Sediminicoccus sp. KRV36: one gene and its partner. The main gene of each other region encodes a partner of the protein of the gene in region 2 in a complex. Links are inferred from orthologs where the notes say so. Each region holds a gene or a part of one and is shown on either strand. Other genes may lie near its edges. The genes, in order: uvrB and LHU95_RS19290.

The links.
Region 1: the proteins of LHU95_RS19290 (region 2) and uvrB are in contact, whole or in part, in a crystal structure (PDB 7EGT), measured with the Thermus thermophilus proteins. The link is inferred for Sediminicoccus sp. KRV36 from one-to-one orthologs. Residues at the interface, in WP_096412145.1 of Thermus thermophilus: His654, Arg656, Phe657, Gln666, Asp668, Glu669, Lys680, Arg681, Leu682, Ser683, Lys685, Tyr686, Ala687; in WP_096411307.1 of Thermus thermophilus: Glu23, Leu25, Arg26, Asp27, Gly28, Glu29, Arg30, Phe31, Arg55, Glu326, Asp327, Phe328, Glu379, Ser382, Gln383, His398, Gly400, Arg401.

What each region holds. Positions count from the first base shown.
Region 1 is NZ_CP085081.1:1,770,929-1,780,600, reverse strand. Bases 3,522-6,478 are described here. They hold uvrB (excinuclease ABC subunit UvrB), read right to left. Parts: upstream 6,135-6,478; coding sequence 3,909-6,134; downstream 3,522-3,908. Other genes in these bases: LHU95_RS08045 (carboxymuconolactone decarboxylase family protein), read left to right, coding at 6,446-6,478; LHU95_RS08050 (hypothetical protein), read left to right, coding at 6,204-6,443; LHU95_RS08060 (hypothetical protein), read left to right, coding at 3,522-3,861. In the rest of the region: LHU95_RS08075 (isocitrate lyase/PEP mutase family protein), read right to left, coding at 1-711; LHU95_RS08070 (tripartite tricarboxylate transporter substrate-binding protein), read right to left, coding at 763-1,734; LHU95_RS08065 (phospholipase D family protein), read left to right, coding at 1,858-3,333; more of LHU95_RS08060, read left to right, coding at 3,448-3,521; more of LHU95_RS08045, read left to right, coding at 6,479-6,841; LHU95_RS08040 (DUF6481 family protein), read right to left, coding at 6,871-7,230; LHU95_RS08035 (NAD(P)/FAD-dependent oxidoreductase), read left to right, coding at 7,326-8,966; LHU95_RS08030 (lysylphosphatidylglycerol synthase domain-containing protein), read right to left, coding at 8,957-9,672. UniProt on the Escherichia coli protein: The UvrABC repair system catalyzes the recognition and processing of DNA lesions. A damage recognition complex composed of 2 UvrA and 2 UvrB subunits scans DNA for abnormalities.
Region 2 is NZ_CP085081.1:4,071,544-4,077,031, forward strand. What follows is about bases 2,544-5,488. They hold LHU95_RS19290 (UvrD-helicase domain-containing protein), read left to right. Parts: upstream 2,544-2,917; coding sequence 2,918-5,059; downstream 5,060-5,488. Other genes in these bases: LHU95_RS19285 (hypothetical protein), read right to left, coding at 2,544-2,790; LHU95_RS19295 (50S ribosomal protein L11 methyltransferase), read left to right, coding at 5,132-5,488. Also shown: LHU95_RS19270 (TerC family protein), read left to right, coding at 1-240; LHU95_RS19275 (TerC family protein), read left to right, coding at 578-1,255; LHU95_RS19280 (hypothetical protein), read left to right, coding at 1,255-1,839; more of LHU95_RS19285, read right to left, coding at 1,855-2,543. UniProt on the Escherichia coli protein: A helicase with DNA-dependent ATPase activity. Unwinds DNA duplexes with 3'-5' polarity. Translocates on single-stranded DNA with 3'-5' polarity. Initiates unwinding more efficiently from a nicked substrate than double-stranded DNA.

The DNA of each region.
Region 1 (9,672 bases), 2.3 Mb from region 2 along the record:
GAGCATCGCCGTCGGGTAGGTGCCGATCTTCAGCCCCAGCGCCGCCGCCTCGGTCACCGAGGGAATGCGCCGCCCCGGCCCGGGCGAGAGCACCGCGAAGGAGGGCCTGCCCTTCGCCGCCGCCACCGCGCGGCGGAATTCCTCATCATCGGCCGGGCTGTCGAGGAACAGGATATCGGCCCCCTCCTCGACATACATCTCGATCCGCGCCACCGCCTCATCAATGCCCTGCGTCGGCCGGCAATCGGTGCGCGCCAGGATCAGGATGCCGGAATCCTTCGCGGCCTGCACAGCGGCGCGGATCTTCATGCGCGCTTCCTCACGCGGCAGGCAGGGCTTGCCGGAGGAGGTGAGCTGACGCGGCGTGATCTTGTCCTCGATGAGGATCGCGGCTGCCCCGGCGCGGCCATAGGCGCGCACGGTGCGCTGGACGTTCAGCGGGTTGCCATAGCCATGGTCGCCATCGGCCAGGATCAGCGTCTCGGGGGCGGCGCCATGCACCATGTTGAAGCTGTCGAACATCTCGCCGAAGGAAATCAGATCGAGGTCGGGGCCACCCAGCCGGCTCGCCGCCACGCAGGAGCCGGAGAGGAAGGCGGTCTTGTAGCCGGCCCCCGCGGCCAGCTTCGCGCTCAGCCCGTCCCAGACGGCGGGCATGACGACGAAGCCGGGTTCGGCAAGATGGGCGCGCAGGCGTTCGGGCGGGGTCATGGCATTCCTCAGCGTTTCTGTGGCCAAAGGCTAGGCGCTTGGCCCAACCCGTCAATCCACCGTGATGCGGCCGGTGCGCACGACGCGCTGCCACCGCGCGATCTCGCCTTCCTGGAAGGCCGCGAAAGCTGCTGGCGTGCTCGCCACGATATCAAAGCCCAGCTCACCCAGGCGCGCGGCGACGACGGGTGCGCGCAAACCCGCCACCGCCGCCGCATGCACCCGCTCGACCAGCGCGGGCGCCATGGCCGGCGGCCCGCCGAAGCCCTGCCAGGAATAGACCACGAAATCGCTGAGGCCGAGCTCCGCGCCCGTCGGCACCTGCGGCAGCAGCGGGCTGCGCGCCTCCGACGTGATCAGGATGGGGCGCACTCGCCCTTCGGCGATATGCGGCATGATCGAGCCGAGATTCTGGAAGGAAAGCTGCACCGTGCCCTGCAGCAGCGCGGTCGTCGCCGGCGCGCCGCCGCTGAAGGGGATATGCGTGATCTCCGTCCCCGTCGCCTGGCGGAACATCTCCATGGTGAGGTGATCGGAGGAGCCGGCGCCGCTGGTGGAATAGCTGGCATTGCGCCCGGGCGCCCGCAGCCAGGCCAGCACGCCCGGCAGGTCCGTCGCTGGAAGGGCGGCGCTGTTGATCACCAGCACATTGGGCGTGCGCACCGTCTGCATGATGCGGGTGAGCTGCGTGACGGGGTCATAGGCGAGGTTCGGCCGGAGGGCGACGTTGATCGCCCAGGTGCTGATCGGCGCATGCATCAGCGTATAGCCATCCGGTGCCGCGCGGATCACCTGGCGGGCCCCCACCTCACCCGTGGCGCCGGGGCGGTTTTCCACCGTGACGGGCCGGCCCAGCGCGCCCTGCATGGCATTGGCCATGGCGCGGGCGATGATGTCGGAGGAGGAGCCGGGCGCGAAGGGAACGATGATGGAGACACCCCGCGTCGGCCAATCCGCCTGGGCGAAGGCGGCGCCCGCAGGCAGCATCAGCGGCAGGGCCTGGAGCAGGTTGCGGCGGTTCATGGCGTGGTTCCCTCGGTTTTCCAAATCCTGCGACATGCGGGGCGCCACGGCCAGCCCCTGCAACCCGCGCGGTGCCGGCTGGTTTCTGCTATCCCCCCGCATGGCCTTCCCTCCAGCTGCAAGATGAGCACACCCAACCAGACCCTCCTGCAACGCAGCATCGCCGACGCAGTGCCGCATGCCGCGGGGCGCGTCAGCGGCGTGGCCCTGATGCGCGATGCCGGCGATGCCTTCGCCGTGCGGGCCGCCAGCGCGCGGGCCGCCGGCCGCAGCCTCGACCTGCAATATTACATGTGGCGCGGCGACGTGACGGGGCAGCTGCTCGCGCAGGAAGTGCTTGAGGCCGCCGATCGTGGGGTGACGGTGCGGCTGCTGCTGGATGACGTCTATGCCCTGGGCCGGGAGCGCACGCTGGCCGCCCTGGATGCGCATCCGCTGATCGAGGTGCGGCTGTTCAACGGCACGCGCTGGCGCCGCTTCGGCCGCCTCGGCTTTCTGCTGGAGCTGGCCTTTGGCGGGCGGCATCTGAACCGGCGCATGCACAATAAATCCTGGATCGCCGATGACTGCCTGGCGGTGGTGGGTGGGCGCAACCTGGGCGATGCGTATTTCGGCCTGGGCGCGCGCGGCGCCGTGCAATTCCGGGACCTCGATCTGCTGATCGCGGGGCCGGCTGCGCAGCAGGCGACGCACGTCTTCAACCGCTACTGGGCGAGCCCTCTGGCGCGGCCCGCGCGCCTCGCCGCCGCCACCGCCGAGCGCCAGGGCGGCTTGCCGGCGCTGCGCATGGTGCTGGCCTGCGCGGAGGATCGCCCGGCCGCGGATGCGCTGCTCGCCCGCCTCGGGGAGCCGGTGCTGGATGAGTTGGCCCAGGGGTCGGGGCTGCGGCTGCTGCCGCATCACGCCATCCAGGTGGTGGCCGACCCGCCGGCGAAGGCGAAGCGCGGGCTGCGGGCCCGCAAGCGCGCCCGCGCCGCTGGCGGCATCGCCGCCGAGATCGCCGATGCCTTGCGCCAGGCGCGGCAAGAGGCGCTGCTCATCTCGCCCTATTTCGTGCCGGGCCAGGCCGGGCTCAAGCTGCTGTGTGACCTGTGCGCGCGCGGGGTGCGGGTTTCCGTCGTCACCAATTCACTGGCGGCGACGGATGTGGTGGCCGTGCATGGCGGCTACGCGAAGTATCGCCAGGCCTTGCTGGCGGCGGGGGTGACGCTGTTCGAACTGAAACCCCGCTGGCCGGACGGAGAAACCAAGGGCAAGACCAGCCTGCTCGGCTCACGCGGGGCGGCGCTGCACACCAAGGCCTTTGCGGTGGATGGCGCGCTGGGCTTCGTGGGCTCCTTCAACCTCGATCCGCGCTCGGCCGCGCTGAACACGGAGATGGGCACCTTCGTGTGCGACGCCGTGATCGCCGGCGAAGTGGCGGCGGAACATGCGCGCCTCGCGGATCCGGCGGTGAGCTGGCAGGTGGTGTGGGAGGATGGGCGGATCGGCTGGCGCGATGGCGGCGTCGCGACCCTCCGGCAGGAACCAATGGCAGGCGCATGGCGGCGCGTGCTGGCCGGGCTGGTGCGGCGCCTGCCGGTGGAGGAGCAGCTGTGACAGGCCCGCGGGGTGCCGCATCGCATGATCGCCGCGCCGCGACATTTCCATGACATTCAATTTGCAGGCAGCGCAATAATCGCCTCTGATACAGATCCAACCCGGAGCATCGCCATGCGAAAGTTGATCCTTGCCTGCCTCCTTGTTGCTGGCTGCGCGGCTGGCGATGGCACGTCCAGTCCCCAGGCCACCGCCCCGACCGGCGACCCCTCTTTCGATGGCCGGTATACCGGGACGGTCTTATCCATCTCTCCGCCTGTCTGTGGTCAGCCCGGCGGCCGCATCGTGATGACAGTGGCAAATGGCGGGCTTTCGATGCGCCTCGGCGGGGGGCGCAACCTGCTGACAGCGCGTGTGAACCCGGGCGGGTCCATCTCCGATGTCACCTTCTCCGGTCCGGTCTGGGTTGGATCGTCATCGGGCAGCGGGCAAGTCACCGATGGCGAGGTCACGCTGCGTCTGTCCACGAGCGACCCTTCCTTCAGCGTCCCCTGCGCGTATCAGTACACTGCCCGCAAAGCCGCGTAGAACCAGCGCCGGACAATTGTGTCACGACGCCGATATTCTGGTCGAACTCACGGCCCCGACCGCCCGCGGCTTCCCCCGCGGGCCTTCATCTTCTTCGGGTCATAGCCCCCGCCCCCTGGCCCCATGGGCTTGGGCTTCCAGTCCTTCTTGGGCGTCGCCTCACGCAGGGAACGCCCGGCCTCATTGGGTGTCAGCGCGCTGCCCGATGGGGCGCTGCCCGGCGTGGCGATGTCCAGTTCCAGCGCCTCCAGCCGCTTGATCTCGTCGCGCAGCCGGGCCGCCGTCTCGAATTCCAGGTCGGCCGCCGCCGCGCGCATCTTCTTCTCCATCTCGGCGATGGCCGAGCGCAGGTCACGGCCGACGAATTGCGCCGTCGCATCGCCCTCCACCGCCTCCACCGTCACGTAGTCGCCCTGGCTCACATCGCGCAGCACATCGCTGATCTCCCGCTTGATGGAGGTGGGGGTGATGCCGTGCTCAGTGTTGTAGGCGATTTGCTTGTTGCGCCGCCGCTCCGTCTCCTCCAGGGCGCGCTTCATGCTGTCGGTCATGCGGTCGGCGTAGAGGATGACGCGGCCTTCGGCATTGCGGGCCGCCCGGCCGATGGTCTGGATGAGCGAGGTGGTGGAGCGCAGGAAGCCTTCCTTATCCGCGTCCAGGATGGTCACGAGGCCGCATTCGGGAATATCCAGCCCCTCGCGCAGCAGGTTGATGCCGATCAGCGCGTCGAACACGCCGCGGCGCAGGTCGCGGATGATCTCGATGCGCTCCAGCGTGTCCACATCGGAATGGAGGTAGCGCACGCGCACGCCCATTTCCGTCAGGTATTCGGTGAGTTGCTCGGCCATCTTCTTGGTCAGCACCGTGACCAGCACGCGCTCGCCCTTGGCGGCGCAGGCCTTGCACTCGGCCAGCAGGTCATCCACCTGATTTTCCACAGGGCGGATGTCGCAGACGGGGTCCACAAGGCCGGTCGGACGGATCACCTGCTCGGCGAAGACGCCGCCGGTGCGCTCCATTTCCCAGGGGCCGGGGGTGGCGCTGACGAAGACGGTCTGCGGGCGGAAACTCTCCCACTCCTCGAATTTCAGCGGGCGGTTATCTGTGCAGCTCGGCAGGCGGAAGCCGTATTCGCTGAGGATGATCTTGCGCGCATAGTCGCCCTTATACATGCCGCCGATCTGCGGCACGGTGACGTGGCTTTCATCCACCACCAGCAACGCGCCCTCGGGCAGATATTCGAACAGCGTCGGCGGCGGTTCGCCCGGATTCCGGCCGGAGAGATAGCGGGAATAATTCTCGATTCCCTTGCAGGAGCCGGTGGTCTCCATCATCTCGATATCGAAGGTGGTGCGCTGGTCCAGGCGCTGGGCTTCCAGCAGCTTGCCCTCCTTTTCCAGGATCAGCAGGTGCTCCTTCAGCTCCGCCTTGATGCGGCCGATGGCCTGCTGCATCGTCGGCCGCGGCGTCACGTAGTGGCTGTTGGCGTAGATGCTCACGCGCTCGAACTCGCCGGTGATTTCGCCGGTCAGCGGGTCGAATTCGCGCAGGGATTCGATGTCGTCGCCAAAGAGGTTGATGCGCCAGGCGCGATCCTCCAGCTGCGCGGGCCAGACATCCACGCTCTCGCCCCGCACCCGGAAGCTGCCGCGCTGGAAGGCCATGTCATTGCGGCGATATTGCTGCTCGACCAGGCCCTTCAGCAGCGCATCGCGGGAGATGCTGCCCCCCACTTCCAGCTTCACCACCATGTTGGAATAGGTCTCGACCGAGCCGATGCCGTAGATGCAGGAGACGCTGGCCACGATCACCACATCCCGCCGCTCCAGCAGGGATTGCGTGGCAGAGTGCCGCATGCGGTCAATCTGCTCGTTGATCTGGCTGTCTTTTTCGATATAGGTGTCGGTGCGCGGCACATAGGCTTCGGGCTGGTAATAGTCGTAGTAGCTGACGAAATATTCCACCGCGTTGTCGGGGAAGAAGCTCTTCATCTCGCCGTAGAGTTGCGCGGCCAGGGTCTTGTTGGGCGCCAGCACCAAGGTGGGACGCTGCACCGCCTCGATCACCTTCGCCATGGTGAAGGTCTTGCCCGAGCCCGTGACACCCAGCAGCACCTGGTCCCGCTCATTGCCCTGCACGCCGGCGATGAGTTCGCGGATGGCGGTGGGCTGGTCGCCATTCGGCTCGAAGGGGCTGACCACGCGCAACGGCTTGCCGGCGGGCGGCATGGGCTGGCGGATCGGCTGGAACGGCAGGGGGGCGATCATGTTCATGCCCCCAATATAGGATGGCGCGGCCGCCGCTGCGATGTCATATCCAGGGTCGAATCACAGGAATCCCGAATGCCCGAGGATGTGGACCCCGACGACAACTTCGTCAGCGATGACGCCTATGCGGCCGGCCGCGTGGCCTTCCAGGCGGGCGCCTCGGTGCTGGAAAACCCGATGGCCCAGACCGGCGATTGGGGAAAGGCCTGGTTCTCCGGCTGGCTGGACGCGCTGGCCGATGCCGTCACCGGCCATTCGCGCGAGCAGGGCGCCTATCGGCGGCTGCTGCGGCGCGACAGCGCGGAGCCATTCTGACCATGGACGAGAATGAAGCCCACGCCGCGCTCCGCAAGCGGGGCCGCGCCGAAATGCGGGAGATCCTGGGGGCCGCCTATACCGAGGCGCGTGACGCGACCACCACGCCCTTCAACGCGGCGATCCGGGCCCTTTCGGAGGAGATGGCCTATGCCACGCTCTGGACCCGGCCGGTGCTGGACCGCAAGCAGCGCAGCCTGATCACGCTGGGGATGCTCTGCGCGCTGAATCACCCGCATGAGCTGCGCATCCATCTGGTGGCGGCGCTGAACAATGGCTGCACGGCCGAGGAGATCAGCGAGGTCTTCACCCACGCCGTCGCCTATTGCGGCTTCCCGGCCTCGATAGACGCGCTACGCATGGCCGAGCAGGTGCTCAAGGAACAGGGCGCGCTGTAGGGCGCGCTGTCAGGCTCGCTCGGGGGGCCTCAGCGGCGCTTCTTGCGCGCCGCGTAGCGCGCGTCCCGCGCGGCCTTCTGCTCGACCAGCAATTGGGCGGCGCGGCGCTTTTCCTCGATCACCGCGCGGGCGGCTTCCTCGATGTCGCGCTGCTTCTGGGCGGCGGCCTCGGCCTTGGCGGCGGCGAGGGCGGCGGCCTTTTCATCGGCGCGGCGCTGTGCCTCGGCCTGGCGCAGCAGGCGCGCCTCACCGGCGGCCTTCTGCTCGGCCAGGCGGGCGATGACGGCGGGATCATCCGGGCCGGGCTGGGCGCGGAAGCGCTCCATCAGCTTGCGCTTGGCGTCGGCTGCGGAGGTCTGGCGATTGGCGAATGTGTCTTTGAAGCTCATCACGGGCTTCATAGCGCAGGCTTTCGCGCGCCGATATAGCCCCCTTTCGCATAGCGGACTTGACGCCAAGGCCCATCACGGCCGAGGGGAGGCGCATGCTTCGACTGACCGAAATCCGCCTGCCCCTCGATCATCCGCCTGAGGCGCTGGAAACCGCCATCCGCGCAAGGCTGGGTGGCGCCGAAATCCATGGCTTCACCATCTTCCGCCGCGGCTATGACGCGCGCAATCCACGGCGGATCATGCTGGCCTATACGCTGGATGTGGAAGCGCCGGAGGAAGCGGCGCTGTTGACCCGGGACACGGCCCTGCGCCAGGCGCCCGATACGGCCTACCGCTTCGTGGCGCGCGCGCCGGGCGGCCTGGCCGAACGCCCCGTCATCATCGGCACCGGCCCCTGCGGCCTGCTGGCAGCGCTGATCCTGGCGCAATCCGGCTTCCGGCCGATCATCCTGGAGCGCGGCAAGGTGGTGCGCGAACGCACCAAGGACACCTGGGACCTCTGGCGCCGGAACACGCTGCACCCTGAAAGCAATGTGCAATTCGGCGAGGGCGGGGCTGGCACCTTCTCGGACGGCAAGCTCTGGTCGCAGATCAAGGACCCCTTCCATTTCGGCCGCAAGGTGCTGGAGGAGTTCGTGAAGGCCGGCGCGCCGGAGGAAATCCTCTACGTCAGCAAGCCGCATATCGGCACCTTCCGCCTGGTGCAGATGGTGGAATCCATACGCGCCACGATCGAGGCGCTGGGCGGCGAATACCGCTTCGGCTGCCGGGTGGATGACCTCGACCTCGACGCGTCACGCCAGGTCCAGGGCGTGGTGCTGGAAGGCGGGGAGCGCATCGCCGCCCGGCATGTGGTGCTGGCCATCGGGCATTCGGCGCGGGACAGCTTCGCCATGCTGCATGCGCGCGGGGTTGCGATGCAGGCCAAGCCGTTTTCCATCGGTGTCAGGATCGAGCATCCGCAATCGCTGATTGATCGCAACCGCTTCGGCCCGCATGCCGGGCACCCCTTGCTGGGGGCGGCCGATTACAAGCTGGTGCATCACGCGGCCAATGGGCGCTCGGTCTACAGTTTCTGCATGTGTCCGGGGGGCACGGTGGTGGCGGCGGCGAGCGAGCCGGGGCGCCTCGTCACCAACGGGATGAGCCAGTATTCGCGCAATGAGCGCAACGCCAATGCCGGCATCGTGGTCGGCATCACGCCAGCTGATTACCCGGGTGGGCCGCTCGCCGGCATCGAATTTCAGCGCCACTGGGAGGAGGCCGCCTTCGCGGCCGGCGGCGGCACCTATGCCGCACCGGCGCAACGCGTCGAGGATTTCCTGGCCGGCCGCCCTTCCACCACGCTGGGCGATGTCATTCCCTCCTACCGCCCCGGCGTCACGCCGACCGATCTTGCCGCCTGCCTGCCGGATTTCGTGGTGGCCGCGATGCGCGAGGCGCTGCCCGCCTTTGACCGCCAGATCCCCGGCTTCGCCCTGGCCGATGCGGTGATGACGGGGGTGGAGACGCGCACCTCCTCGCCGCTGCGGATTCCGCGCGGGGTGGATTGCCAGAGCCTGAACACGCGCGGGCTGTATCCGGCGGGCGAAGGGGCGGGCTATGCGGGGGGCATCATGTCGGCCGGGGTGGATGGCATTCGCGTGGCCGAGGCGGTGGCGCTGGCCATGACCGATGGCGGGCCGGTGCGGGCCAGCGGCAGCCGGGCGGATGATGCGCTGACCTATGGCTGAGCGCGGGCGCCCCGCATCTCATCCTGCCGCCAGGCGATCAGCCCCGTGCTGCCCACCAGGATCTCCCGCGTGCGGCGCACCAGCGCGGCATTGGCGCTGGCTGCGAGCGGCACGCCCATCAGCATCCCCGCCGCGAGGATAGCCCCCTCCTGAACACCGGCCGAGCCTGGCAGCAGGAAGCCCGCATTGCGCAGCACCTGCGCGAAGCTCTCGATCACCAGCGCCTCGGCGAAGCTCACCGGATGGCCGATCAGCCAGAGCAGGACCATCATCTCGATGGCACCCATCATCCAGGAACCGAAATGCAGCGCCACCGCGCGGGCCAAGGCGGGACGGTTCGCGTGCAGGCGCAGCATCGCTTCCTGGAACTGGTCAATCCAGGCCGGGTCGAGGCGCGGCCAGCGGCGGGCCAGGCGCACCAGCAGGCGCCGCAAGGCGCGCAACGCTGGCGGTCGCTGCACCGCGAACAGGCCCACCACGGTCGCCAGGACAGCCGCGAGGCCGATCAGGAAGCCCGAGGTCTCGGCGTGCCGGTCCAGCGTCAGCAGCATGGCGAGGCCCAGCATGAGAAAGGGCAGCTGCGCCACGGATTCGAGAGCAATGCCGATGGTGGCCGTGCTCGTCGCCAATTCGGTCGGCACGCCGTCACGGATCATGAGGCGCGTCACGGCGGCCTGCCCCATCACCGCGCCGGCCGGCAGCAGGG
Region 2 (5,488 bases):
TGGGTCGGCCTGCTGGTCATCGTCTATGTCGCGGGCGACATGATCTGGTCCGGCACGCATGAAGTGGCCGACCGGGTTCCGGAATCCTATGCCTTCCTGCTGCTGCCGCTCGGCTACCTGGCGCTGCCGGGCGTCTTCCCGGCCTGGATCTGGGCGGGGGCGACGGTGATGCAGGTGGCCTTGCTGGCAGCCCTCTGCGCGCTGATCGTCGAAGCGGTGCTGCGCGCCCGTCGCCGATAACACCGAGCGGCCTGGCCGGGGGCACCCTCGGCCCCAACAAGGCGCCGGAAACGGCCCGCCCTGGCGCAGCGTGGAGAATGATTCACGGCGCCAGCCACGGCGCGCCGGCCGAGGCAGGCCGCCAGTCTGCGGAATGTTTCGCCATCATCGCGGGCGCGGCGGGGCAAAAGCCCCTGCGCAAGCCCCAGGGCGGTTGATGCCGGGCCCGGCCGAAGGCGGTGCGCCGCAACGCCCCTGGGGCGCCGGCGGCGGATTTTCCACATGACCGTTCGGTAAAGACAGCCGCTGGCAGGGCGTTTAGCTTCCCGCGCATCCGAGTTGAGGAAAGCACAAGAAAATGGACTTCGCCACCTTCGCCGAAAGCTGGAACTGGGTGATCCTCACCGAGATCCTCGGCGTGAACCTGATCCTCTCCGGCGACAATGCGGTGCTCATCGCCCTCGCCGCCGCCGGCCTGCCGGCCGAGCAACGCTCCAAGGCCATCCTCTTCGGCATGGTGCTGGCCGTGGTGCTGCGCATCGTGCTCAGCCTCGCCGCCGTTTATCTGCTGGCCATTCCGGGGATCATGCTGGCGGGCGGCCTCGTGCTGCTCTGGATCGCGTATACCTTCTTCAAGGAGCTGCGCCAGAAGGACAAGGACGAGGCCAGCGGCCATCACGCCGATGCCGCGCCCAAGACCATGGCCGTGGCCCTGCGCCAGATCGTCATCGCCGATGTCTCCATGAGCCTCGACAATGTGCTGGCCGTGGCGGGTGCCGCGCATGGCAACACGCCCATGCTGATCATCGGCCTCGTCATCTCCATCCTGCTGATGGGCGTCGCGGCCACGCTGATCGCCCGCCTGCTGGAGAGCTACCCGATCGTCGCCTATATCGGCGTAGCCCTCATCGTCTACATCGGCATCGAGATGGTCTATGAAGATGTGCATCGCTTCATGAGCGGCGGCAGCGCCCATGGCGAATACCGCGAATTGCCCGAACCACTGATGATGCCCCCCCTGGTGCGAGTGACTTGATGCGGCATTTCTCCCTCATCCTCCTGGCTGGTCTTGCGGCCTGCGCGACCGAAGGCGGCGATCAGGCCGGCGGCGCCGGCGCCGTGCCCGTGGTTTCGGCCCCGGCCTTGCTCGCGCAGCGCCTGCCCGCCCAGGCTGGCAGTTTCCAGCGCGGCGCCACAGCGCCGATCGACCAGCCGCTTCCCGGTGTGGAGGTGGCCTATGCCACGCCCGGGCGCTCGGCCGCGGGCTTCGTGCAGGTGGTGCGCCCCCCCGCCGTGGCACCGCCCGATGGGCCGGGCAGCCTGGTCGTGCAGGATGAGTACCAGCGGGTGATCGCCGCGGCGCAGCGCGGCTCGGGCCCGCATCGCCGGCTGCGCCTGGTCCGCGAAAGTGACCAGCCGCCCGGCGCGCCGCTGTTTCGCTGCGCCGACCTGGAAGGCGCCTATGGCCGCACGGCGGTGACCAGCACCACCTGTGTGGGTGCGGCGGGCGGGCAATTGCTGCGGCTGCGGGTTTCCATGCCGCGGCGCGATCCGCCAGCGGCCGATCCGCGCGCCTTCATTCGCGACATCACCGAAGCCCTGCGCCGCGGCGGGGGCTGAAAGCCACCCCCTCGGCTACCAGCTGCGAATACGCTCATAGAGCGGCTTAAGCAGGAAGGGGCTAAGAAACAGTGGAAACTGGCAGAGCACGCAGAACAGCAGGATCCCCGGATCCGTCGCCTCCGGCAGCACCGCCAGATAGAGCGCCATATTGCGGTTGCCGGCCAGCAGTCCGGCCGAGAGTGCCAGCCGCTGCCCGAACCCCGCGAAAGCGAGTGCCGTCGCCGCATTCATGGCCAGCGTGCCGCCAAAGGCCATGGCGACGCCGGTCAGGATGAAGCCGGGCTCCGCCAGCATGCGCGCCAGCACGCCATCCATCACGCCGAAGCCATAGAACACCACCAGCAGCACCACCGCCCCATCCACCGCGCGCCCCCAATGCTGGAGTTGCGCCGGGGCCACCACACGGCGGATGCCGATGGAAATCACCAGCGGTAGCAGCACCACCAGCCCCAGCCGCAGCATCAGCCCCGTCATGGAAATCGCGAGATCAATGCCCAGCAGCCCCAGCGCCAAGGGCGGCGCCGTGATCGGGATCAGCAGGATGGAGAGCACCGCCACCACGAAGGCGATCTCGCCATCCAGCCCCACCATTCGGGCAAAAGCCGGTGAGGAGGTGGCGGCACAGCCCGTCGCCACGATCACCAGCCCATTGGCCAGCGGGCCGGTGATGCCCAGCGCTGTGAGTGCCGCCCAGGCCAGCAAAGGCGTCGCGATCAGCAGCCAGGCCAGCAATGCGACCACCAGCAGGGGCCGGCGCAGATAGGCCAGCACCTGGGCCGGGTCCACGCGCAGCAGCACCAGCACCATGAGGATGAAGACCACGGGCGTGATCACGTCCCGGAACAGCGCGGCCAGCGGGGGGATGAACAGCCCCGCGAAGATGCTGCCGGCCAACAGCGCGGCCCCGTGCAGGGCGGACCATTCCAGGAGGCGGCGCGTCAGGTCCAAGGGTTCTGCATGGTTGGTGGCGTTCGCCGGATGTTCTATAGCCCTGTGCGTGTCCGCACCATCCTCTCCAGGGGCTGCCCCCCCGCAAGACTACCTCGCCCGGCTGAACCCGGAGCAACGCTCGGCCGTGGAAACGCTGGACGGGCCTTTGCTCGTGCTGGCCGGTGCGGGCACCGGCAAGACGCGGGTGCTGACCACCCGATTCGCGCATCTGCTGATGACGGGCCGCGCCCAGCCGCACCAGGTGCTCTCCGTCACCTTCACCAACAAGGCCGCGCGCGAGATGCGCGAGCGTGTGGGCGCCATCCTGAACCGCCCGGTGGAAGGGCTGTGGCTGGGCACGTTCCACGCGCTCGCCGCGCGCATGCTGCGCCGCCATGCGGAGCTGGTCGGCCTCACCTCCAGCTTCACCATCCTGGACACGGATGATCAGGCGCGCCTGCTCAAGCAGGTGATGGAAGCGGAAGGTGTGGACCTCAAGCGCTGGCCGCCCAATGGCCTCATGGGCGTGATCCAGCGCTGGAAGGATCGCGGGCTGACGCCGGACCGCATTCCTGTGGCCGAAACCTCCGACTACGCGAATAACCGCGCCGAGAAGCTCTACGCCGCCTACCAGGCGCGGCTGGTGGCGCTGAATGCCTGCGACTTCGGCGACCTGCTGCTGCACATCACCGAAATCCTGCGCACCAATGCCGAAATCCTGGCGAGCTATCATCGCCTGTTCCGCTACATCCTGGTGGATGAGTATCAGGACACCAACCTGGTCCAATATCTATGGCTGCGGCTGCTCGCCCAGGGCCACAAGAACATCTGCTGCGTCGGCGATGATGACCAGTCCATCTATTCCTGGCGCGGCGCCGAGATCGAAAACATCCTGCGCTTCGAGCGCGACTTCCCGGGGGCCGTCATCGTGCGGCTGGAGAGCAATTATCGCTCGACGCGCCCCATCCTCGCCGCGGCCGCGGGGCTGATCGCCCGCAATGAGGGGAGGTTGGGCAAGACCCTGCGCTCCGGCCGCGAGGATGCCTCGGGCGAGCGGGTGCGCGTGGTGTCGCTGTGGGACAGCGAGGAGGAAGCCCGCATGGTCGGTGGCCGCATCGAGGAAGCGCGGCGTGACGGGCAGAATTTGAGCGAAATCGCCATCCTGGTGCGTGCCGGATTCCAGACGCGCTCCTTTGAGGAAAGGCTGATCACCCTCGCCATCCCGTATCGCGTGTTTGGTGGTGCCAAATTCTACGAGCGCGCCGAAATCCGCGACGCCATCGCCTATTTCCGCGCCCTCTCCCAGCCCAATGATGATCTGGCCTTCGAGCGCATCGTGAACACGCCCAAGCGTGGTTTGGGCGATACCGCCATGGCGGCGCTGCACCGCCTGAGCCGTGATGAGAAAATCCCGCTGCGCTTCGCCGCCGAGCGCCTCTGCCAGACCGATGCCATCCGCCCCCGCCCGCGCGCGGCCCTGCGCGAATTGCTGGAAGGCCTGAGCCGCTGGAACGCGGCCCTGGAACGCGAGGGCCATGTCGTCGTCGCCGCCCAGGTCCTGGAGGAGAGCGGCTATGTCGAGATGTGGAAGGCCGACCGCAGCATCGAGGCCGCGGGGCGCCTCGACAACCTCAAGGAATTGCTGCGCGCCATGGGGGATTTCGCGACCCTCGGCGCCTTCCTGGAACACATCGCCCTGGTCATGGAAAATGACGATAATTCCGAGGGCCAAAAGGTCGGCATCATGACGCTGCACGCCGCCAAGGGCCTGGAATTCGACATGGTCTTCCTGCCAGGCTGGGAGGAAGGGCTGTTCCCCTCGCAGCGCAGCCTGGATGAGGGCGGCGCCAAGGCGCTCGAAGAAGAACGCCGCCTCGCTTATGTCGGCATCACCCGCGCCCGCAGGCATTGCACCATCAGCCATGCCGCCAACCGGCGCATCTACGGCAACTGGGTGAACTCCATCCCGTCCCGCTTCCTCGATGAACTCCCCGAGAGCGAAATCCTGCGCGAGGGCGGCGTGGCTCAGGCAGCCCGCATGCCATCCAGCGTGTTTTCAGCGGGGGCCCCGCTGTCCTCCCAGCGCCGGCCGCGCGTGATCGAGGCCGGCGCCTGGGAGGTGGATCAAAGGCCCGAACGCGAAAAAGCCTTCGCGCGGGGGACGCGCGTCTTCCACACCAAATTCGGCTATGGGCGCGTGCTGGATGTGGATGACGACAAGCTGGAAATCGAGTTCGAGAAGGCGGGCGTGAAGCGGGTGTTGGACCGTTTTGTCGAGCCGGCTTAGATCGAGGGGCGTTGCCCCCCGAGCCCCCCAGCAGGAAACACAGTTTCCTGCACCTTCGATCCAAAGAGTCTCATGAAGAAACATCCCGCGCAGCTCGAAACCTTGGTGCTGGACCAGCTGCCCGAGGACGCAGTCCCCTCCTATGAGGCAGCACTGCTGGCCGTCAGCGCCACCATCTCGCTGTTTCACGACGAAGCGACCGACCATTGGCGCATCGAAGCCGTGCGCGACACGCTGGCCGACCAGGATGCGCTGCACGCCGCCCTGGCCCTGGCCGCCGGCCTGACGGGCCATGAAGCGCCGCTGACCCGCAGCCTGACGGAGTCCGATGGCTGGCTGGCGCGCACCGTGGAAGCCTTCCCCGAACAGGAAATCGGCCGCCGCTTCCTGATCCGCCCCACCCATGTCGCACCCCGCCACACCTATGGC